Regions from separate parts of the Sinobaca sp. TMA16-18 genome, predicted to be linked through region 2. Evidence: riboswitches for the same ligand, from Rfam matches in the RefSeq annotation. Region 2 holds a riboswitch; the other holds the start of a gene.
The links. Region 2 has a riboswitch for S-adenosylmethionine ahead of metK (methionine adenosyltransferase). Riboswitches for the same ligand answer to the same signal wherever they lie in the genome.
Positions count from the first base shown of each region.

Region 1: it holds a riboswitch for S-adenosylmethionine, as region 2 does, so the genes downstream of both, AC5W14_RS06965 (methionine biosynthesis PLP-dependent protein) here and metK (methionine adenosyltransferase) in region 2, are expected to answer to the same signal.

Region 1 covers NZ_JCAKFM010000003.1:148,577-152,160, forward strand. Annotated here, with positions in the region: gene AC5W14_RS06960 (bifunctional homocysteine S-methyltransferase/methylenetetrahydrofolate reductase) at 1-1,181, opposite strand, end outside; gene AC5W14_RS06965 (methionine biosynthesis PLP-dependent protein) at 1,214-2,317, opposite strand; SAM riboswitch class I at 2,439-2,545, opposite strand; gene AC5W14_RS06970 (hypothetical protein) at 2,627-2,791, opposite strand; gene AC5W14_RS06975 (PrsW family glutamic-type intramembrane protease) at 2,799-3,464, opposite strand; gene AC5W14_RS06980 (asparaginase) at 3,531-3,584, shown strand, end outside.
Region 2 covers NZ_JCAKFM010000001.1:673,876-677,459, forward strand. Annotated here, with positions in the region: gene AC5W14_RS03405 (helix-turn-helix domain-containing protein) at 123-1,022, shown strand; gene metK (methionine adenosyltransferase) at 1,058-2,269, opposite strand; SAM riboswitch class I at 2,448-2,561, opposite strand; gene pckA (phosphoenolpyruvate carboxykinase (ATP)) at 2,773-3,584, shown strand, end outside.

The DNA of each region.
Region 1 (3,584 bases), on a different contig from region 2:
ATAAGGTTTCTATCGCGGCAGGCGACATGAAGCAGCGGCCGGGCCTGGGTCATGCTTTTAACGAGTGCTCCCATTGCCAGATTATCAATCCGGGGACTTGCCAGCGAATTATCCGCCATCGTAACGGCGTCTGCGCCGGACTGATACAAAGCCTGGGCTCCTTCCACGAACTTGGACGTTGCCAGCTTCTTAGGCGGATCCAGCTCCACGATAACCGTAACGGATTGCTTTGCTTTTTCTCTCAGGTTCGGCTCGGTCGACGGAGGTTCTACGACAGAGAATTGTCCCGCTTTCTGGGCAACAGCCTGCGCCGTCCTTGTTTTTGGGGCTGTATTTTTAACAGCTGCAGCTATTTGAGCGATATGCTCCGGCGTTGTACCGCAGCACCCTCCGATAATGCCGATTCCCTGATTTTGAAAATCAAGTGCTTTTTCATAAAAATAGTCCGGATTTGACTGATACACAAAGCGCCCATCATCGATGTCCGGCAGGCTTGCGTTAGGATGCACCGCATACAGCGTCTGTTCGTCAAGCGGTGTCATCTCCAGTGACCGCAGGATGTGATACGGTCCCATACGGCAGTTTACTCCGACAGCATCCGCTCCGGCTGCCGTCATTTGTTTAAATGCATCGCCAAGCGGAAGCCCGCTGTGCATAACACCTACTTCACCGAGCGCCACCTGGGCAATTACAGGCAGATCTGTTTTGCTTTTCACAAGCTTAATGACCGCTAAAATTTCCTGGAGGTTATAGAACGTTTCCAGAATAATTCCGTCCGGCTCTGCTTTCAGCAGGGCATCCAGCTGTTCGGAGAAAGCGCTGCTTATCTCTTCTTCGCTTTCCTCAATTTTCTGGAGCCCTTTTATGCCTCCTATTGTAGCAAACACGAAAGCCCTGCCTTCCGCAGCCTCCCTGGCTGTTTCAACGCCAAGTCTGTTTATATCGTCTGTTTTACCTTCCAGCTGATATTTAGCAAGCTTGATGCGGTTTGCTGCATACGTATTGGTCTGAATAATATCAGACCCTGCTTCTACATATTCTTTATGGATGTTTTTAATTAGACCGGGATTTGAGAGATTTAATGCTTCATAGGAGCCGCTGTATCCTTTTTCGTATAGATACGTCCCCATTGCCCCGTCTCCAATTAACATACGTTTTGAATATTCCTCTGCCAAATTCACTGCGAGCCACTCCCCTGGTTCGTGATTTTCTTTTACAGGCGGTCGAGCGCCTGCTCTAAATCTGCGATAATATCTTCTTTATTTTCAATACCTACAGAAAAACGAAGCAGCCGGTTGCAGACGCCGTTGGCAATCCGGACTTCCTCCGGCACATCCGCGTGTGTCTGTGTGGCTGGATACGTCATAAAGCTTTCCACACCGCCGAGGCTTTCTGCAAATGTGACAAGCTCGAGTCCGCGCAGAAGGGCGTCGACCCACTGCTCGTTTTCAATCCGAAAGGAAAGCATGCCGCCTTTTCCGGTATACAATACGTCCGTTACTTTTGGATGTGTTTCCAGGAACTCTGCCACTGCCCGTGCATTTTCAGTATGTTTTTCCATACGCAGGGACAGTGTCTTCATCCCTCTCATCAACAGCCAGGAATCCATGGGCGACAGAATCGTTCCCATGCCGTTATGAAACGCTGTAATCCGGGCGCTGAGCTGTTCATCTTTTGTAACGATCAGGCCGGCAATAATATCATTATGGCCGCCGAGGTATTTAGAGGCACTGTGTATAACGATATCGGCTCCCATATCAAGCGGACGCTGGAGAATTGGTGTGTAAAACGTGTTATCCACAATCAACCAGAGGCCGTGTTTTTTGGCCAGTTTAGACATTTCAGAAATATCTGCTTCCTGCATTAATGGGTTTGTCGGTGTTTCAATAAACAGCGCTTTCGTACGGTCTGTGATTTTTTGTTCAAAGGCTTCTATGTTTCTCGGGTCCCCATAAGCAATCGTAATACCCCAGTTTTTCCATCCTTCTTCAAAAAGCCGGTACGTTCCCCCATATAAATCCTGGGAAGCAAGAATTTCATCATCCTTGTCAAAAATGGCAAACAGCGTTTGGATTGCTGCCATTCCTGAGCTCAATGCGTATCCTTTTGCCCCGTTTTCCAGTCCGGCGATAGCCCGTTCCAAAATGTCCCTTGTAGGATTTCCGGTACGGGAGTAGTCAAACCCTGTCGACTCGCCCAGCCCTTCGTGGCGAAAAGCGGTGGACATATGAATAGGAGCGCTGACGGCTCCTGTTCTTGGATCTTCTTTGTTTCCAATTTGTACTAAATTTGTTTCAATGTGAAATTTCTTATCCATTATTGTCACCCTTTTTTGCAGCTGATTACTATATAGTGGCCGGCATATCCTGATTTATCATTCCGCTAAAAGACCTTCCTCTAAAAGTAAGAAGAAGGTCTGCGATTTATAAGAGCACCTCTTCTTATCTCTCGGGCATCTTCTGCCCGGCGGATTTAGCACCTGACCTGTATAGGCTGGTTGCTGAGACTTCATAGGGCCTGATCCCTCCGTCTCTCTGGATAAGAAAGCTTTATTTATATAGTTGTGTAGTAAAACCTTACAAGATTAACGATCGAAATGCAATCAAATTGTGTGAATTTGTTGAATTTATTCAGGAGCCGTGTCTACATATAAATGGCTGCTGTTGCCGCAGATACAGCGGACAAAACCAGTCTGCACCGTGCCGTCTTCTTTTCTGCTTCCCTTTAAAACAAATTTCTCCCCGCACTGCGGGCATCGTATGACGACGCGATATCGCTTTTCCTCTATCATAGGCCGTCTATTCTCCTTCCATCTGCTCAAACCTTTTTCCGGTTTCCTGTCTTCTTACAGCTGTCCACCATAAAAGAAACCCTAAAGGCAGCATGGGGTAGACTATGTACTGCCGGTCGATTAATAATAGCAAATCGTACGTGCCGTGTAAAACGAACGGGACCGTCAGACCTAAAAACAAAAACATTTTTCTTACAGTACCTTTCAAAAAAGACGCTTTCCCTATATAATATCCCATAGTACAGGCAAACAGAGCATGACTGGCTACCGGCAGAAACGCCCTTCCAAACGCTATATCCACGCCATACGCTGCAAGGTAAAGAATGTTTTCTGCTGCGGCAAAACCGAGTCCTACAGCAAGCGCATAAAGTGTCGTATCATAAATGGAACGAACACGGATAAAAGGAATAACGGCGGCGCATAGAATAAACCATTTAAAAAATTCCTCGAGCAGCCCGGCATATAAAAAGGCCTGAAAGAAAACCGAAGCCTCCGTTCGTGTCTCTTCTGTAAGCGCATATTGTACGGTTACAATAGGAAACACGAGCAGCATGCCGATGAGAAAAGCACGGGCCGTTTTATAGAAAGAACGGGACGCGGTTTCCTGGGTTAAATAGTAGTAGCTTAGAAATGCAATCGAAGGCGCAAGGGCCGCAGTTATGATAGCAAACACTCACGCATCCGTCCTTTCCTGCTCTGTAATTGACCGATTAACCATAAATAGAAAAGAGGTACTGTCATGAAGCGGATTTTAACCATACATACCGGAGGCACGATCTCCATGAAAGAAGAC
Region 2 (3,584 bases):
AATATTCATTTGATTTTTCTTTAAAATGCCATTTATAGCTATTTTATATAGACTTTTTACTTCCACCTTTAGTACCTGTTTGTTATAATAATTATAGGAATACATAGAAAGGAGGAAATCTAGTGGATTTTTCGAGAGTAGGGAAGAAAATTCAGGAGCTGCGCCAGTACCATCAAATGACCCAGGCTGATCTTGCGGATGGGATCTGTACTCAGGCTCAAATCAGCAAAATTGAAAACGGATCAATTATTCCGTATTCTAATACGCTGTTCCAAATTGCCGAAAAACTTGGCGCAGACATGTATTATTTCTTTGAAGAGGCTGTTTCGGAGCGGCCTGATTATGTACAGGACGTTTTTGACCAGCTTGAACACTGCCGCTTCACACAGGATTATAAGCAGATGGAAGCATTGATTTTATATGAAAAAGACAACCCTCTATTTACGCCTCCTCTGTATAAACAGTACATAGCCTGGCATAAAGGGATATTTTTATACCATCTTTATAGAAGAACCGAAGAAGCCTTCGAGCAGCTTCTCTTTTCCATCTCGATTGACCCTAATCCTTCTTTCACGGAAAGAAAAGCCGAAATAAGCAATTCTTTAGCTGTGTTTTACAATCTGGAAAAACGCTACGAAGATGCGGAAACACTTTGTAAAGAGGCGCTTACTAAATGGAAAGGGATGAAAAAAAGAAAAGATCCCTCTATTGAAACGAGATTAACGTATACGCTCGCTATATCGCTCACGAAACAAGAACGGTATAAGGAATCGGCGCAGTGGTGCGAACAAGGTATAAAACGATGTCTCGAAACAAGAACGATGTATGTATTCGGGGAACTGCTTTACCAGAAGGGCCGGAACCTGCTGCTTCTTGGGGAAACGAAAAAAGGGCTCGAGCATTGGAATGATGCATCCGGCATGTTCAAATCCACACGCCAGCAGCAACTCGTAGATTTAATGGAGAAGGAGTTGAATCAGTTTATCAAGGAAGGCGTACTAAAAGAAACACATTATGAATAAAAAAGAAGACGACCCTTTTGCAGGGCCGTCCTTTTTTATTGCTTATTTGCTTTTGCAAGCTGGCTTAACAGTTCAGCTTTGTCCGTTTTTTCCCACGGAAGATTAACGTCTGTACGTCCGAAGTGGCCGTATGCAGCCGTTTGTCTATAAATAGAACGGCGCAGGTCCAGCATTTTAATAATACCTGCAGGACGAAGGTCAAAATTCGCCTTTACAAGGTCTACTAATACGCTCTCTGATACTTTTCCGGTACCGAACGTTTCAACGGCAATAGAGACAGGCCGCGCTACTCCAATGGCATATGCAAGCTGTACTTCGCACCGGTCTGCCAGTTCAGCAGCTACTATATTTTTCGCAACATAGCGGGCTGCATAAGATGCAGAACGGTCCACTTTTGTCGGGTCTTTTCCTGAGAAAGCCCCGCCGCCGTGACGAGAGTATCCTCCATACGTATCAACAATAATTTTCCTTCCGGTCAGGCCGGCATCTCCCTGAGGACCGCCAATAACAAACCGTCCGGTTGGATTCATAAAGTATTTTGTTTCTTCATCTAAAAGAGTTTCCGGGACTACCGCATCAACAACGTGTTCTTTCAGATCGCTGTCGATCTGTTCCAATGTAATATCTTCCTGATGCTGGGCGGAGATAACAATCGTTTCTACACGAAGCGGTTTGCCGTCGTCACCGTATTCGATTGTTACCTGTGTTTTACCATCAGGACGAAGATAAGGCAGTATTCCTTCTTTTCTTACGTAAGTCAGCCTTCTGGCTAATTTATGAGCTAAAGAAATCGGAAGAGGCATTAATTCTTTTGTTTCGTTATCAGCATAACCAAACATAAGACCCTGGTCTCCGGCTCCAATTGCTTCCAGTTCATCCTCTGTCATGGAACCTTCACGTGATTCCAACGCAACATCGACTCCCTGAGCGATATCTGCTGACTGTTCATCAATAGAAGTAAGAATCGCACATGTTTCGGAGTCAAATCCGTACTTCGCTCTCGTATAGCCTACCTCTTTTAATGTTTCTCTTACAATTTTCGGAATATCTACATACGTAGATGTACTGATTTCTCCAGCAACAAGCACAAGGCCTGTATTCACTACTGTTTCACAAGCTACTCTCGCATTAGGATCCTGCGACAATATCTCATCTAGTATTGCATCTGAAATTTGGTCACACAGTTTATCAGGATGCCCTTCTGTAACGGACTCTGATGTAAACAGGCGGCGTCCAATTGTTTCCATGAAATATATCCTCCTTTTTATCCTGCTTATAACTTATCTTGCCGTACTTCTGCCTGCTGCATATTTCATATGCACGCTGCCTAAGCCGCCTTATTATATAGAAGAAGAAGAGAAAGAAAACACAAAACCCCCTTTTCCATGGCGAGGAAAAGGGGGTTTCTATCCGTTCCTTTTTCGCCTCTTATCTTCCAAGACGACAGTCGTCTCTCCAGGTTAGCACCTTTCCGTTTTGTACTTACGGATGGTTGCCGGGTTTCGCAGGGCCTGTCCCTCCACCAGCTCGGGATAAGAGTATCCGTTCGAAAATATGTTACCTTAGTTCCAATCTCTTGTCAAATAAAGCAATCTCCCTTTCTTATCCACAAAAAATGTTTTTCCATTCACAGAATAGCCTGATATATTTTTTGGGAATTTCCATTTGTAGTATAGACTAATGATTTTAATGTGTTATACTAATTAACAATTAGATGATACTATTCAAGAAAAGAAAGGATTTTGCCGCCATGACTACTTTAAATTTTTCCAATGAAATTCACCACCTTCTTCATGGTGACAACATTCATATGAATCTGCCTGTTTCACACCTTGTAGAAAGAGCGTTGGCCAGAAAAGAAGGCATTCTTACAGCCAGTGGAGCCCTTAGTGTAGAAACCGGTAAATATACGGGCCGTTCTCCAAAAGACAAGTTCATTGTTGAGGAAGAGAGCGTACTTAATGATATTGACTGGGGACCAGTAAACCAGCCGATATCCAAACGGGTCTTTACAGACCTTTACAAAAAAGTAATGGCTCATCTTGCTGAACAAAAAGAACTGTTCGTCACTCAGGCCTTTGCAGGTGCAGACCCTGCCTACCGTCTTCCTATCCGGGTGATTAACGAAGATGCCTGGCACAATCTTTTTGCCAAGCAGTTGTTTATCCGCCCGTCGGAAGAAGAATTGCAGACACATGAAGCCGGCTTTACGATTATTTCCGCTCCACACTTTAAAGCGGATCCGGCTGTGGACAAAACGTCCTCGGAAGCGTTTGTTATTATTTCATTTGAAGAACGTATTGTACTAATCGGCGGCACCGAATATGCCGGAGAAATGAAAAAATCGATTTTTTCCGTCATGAACTACCTTCTTCCCCAGCAGAATGTCTTGTCCATGCACTGTTCAGCGAACGTTGGTACAGAAGGCGACACGGCTTTGTTTTTCGGCCTTTCCGGTACTGGAAAAACCACTCTTTCTGCGGATCCGAACCGCTACCTGATCGGCGACGATGAGCACGGCTGGTCTGATAACGGCGTATTTAACATTGAAGGCGGCTGCTA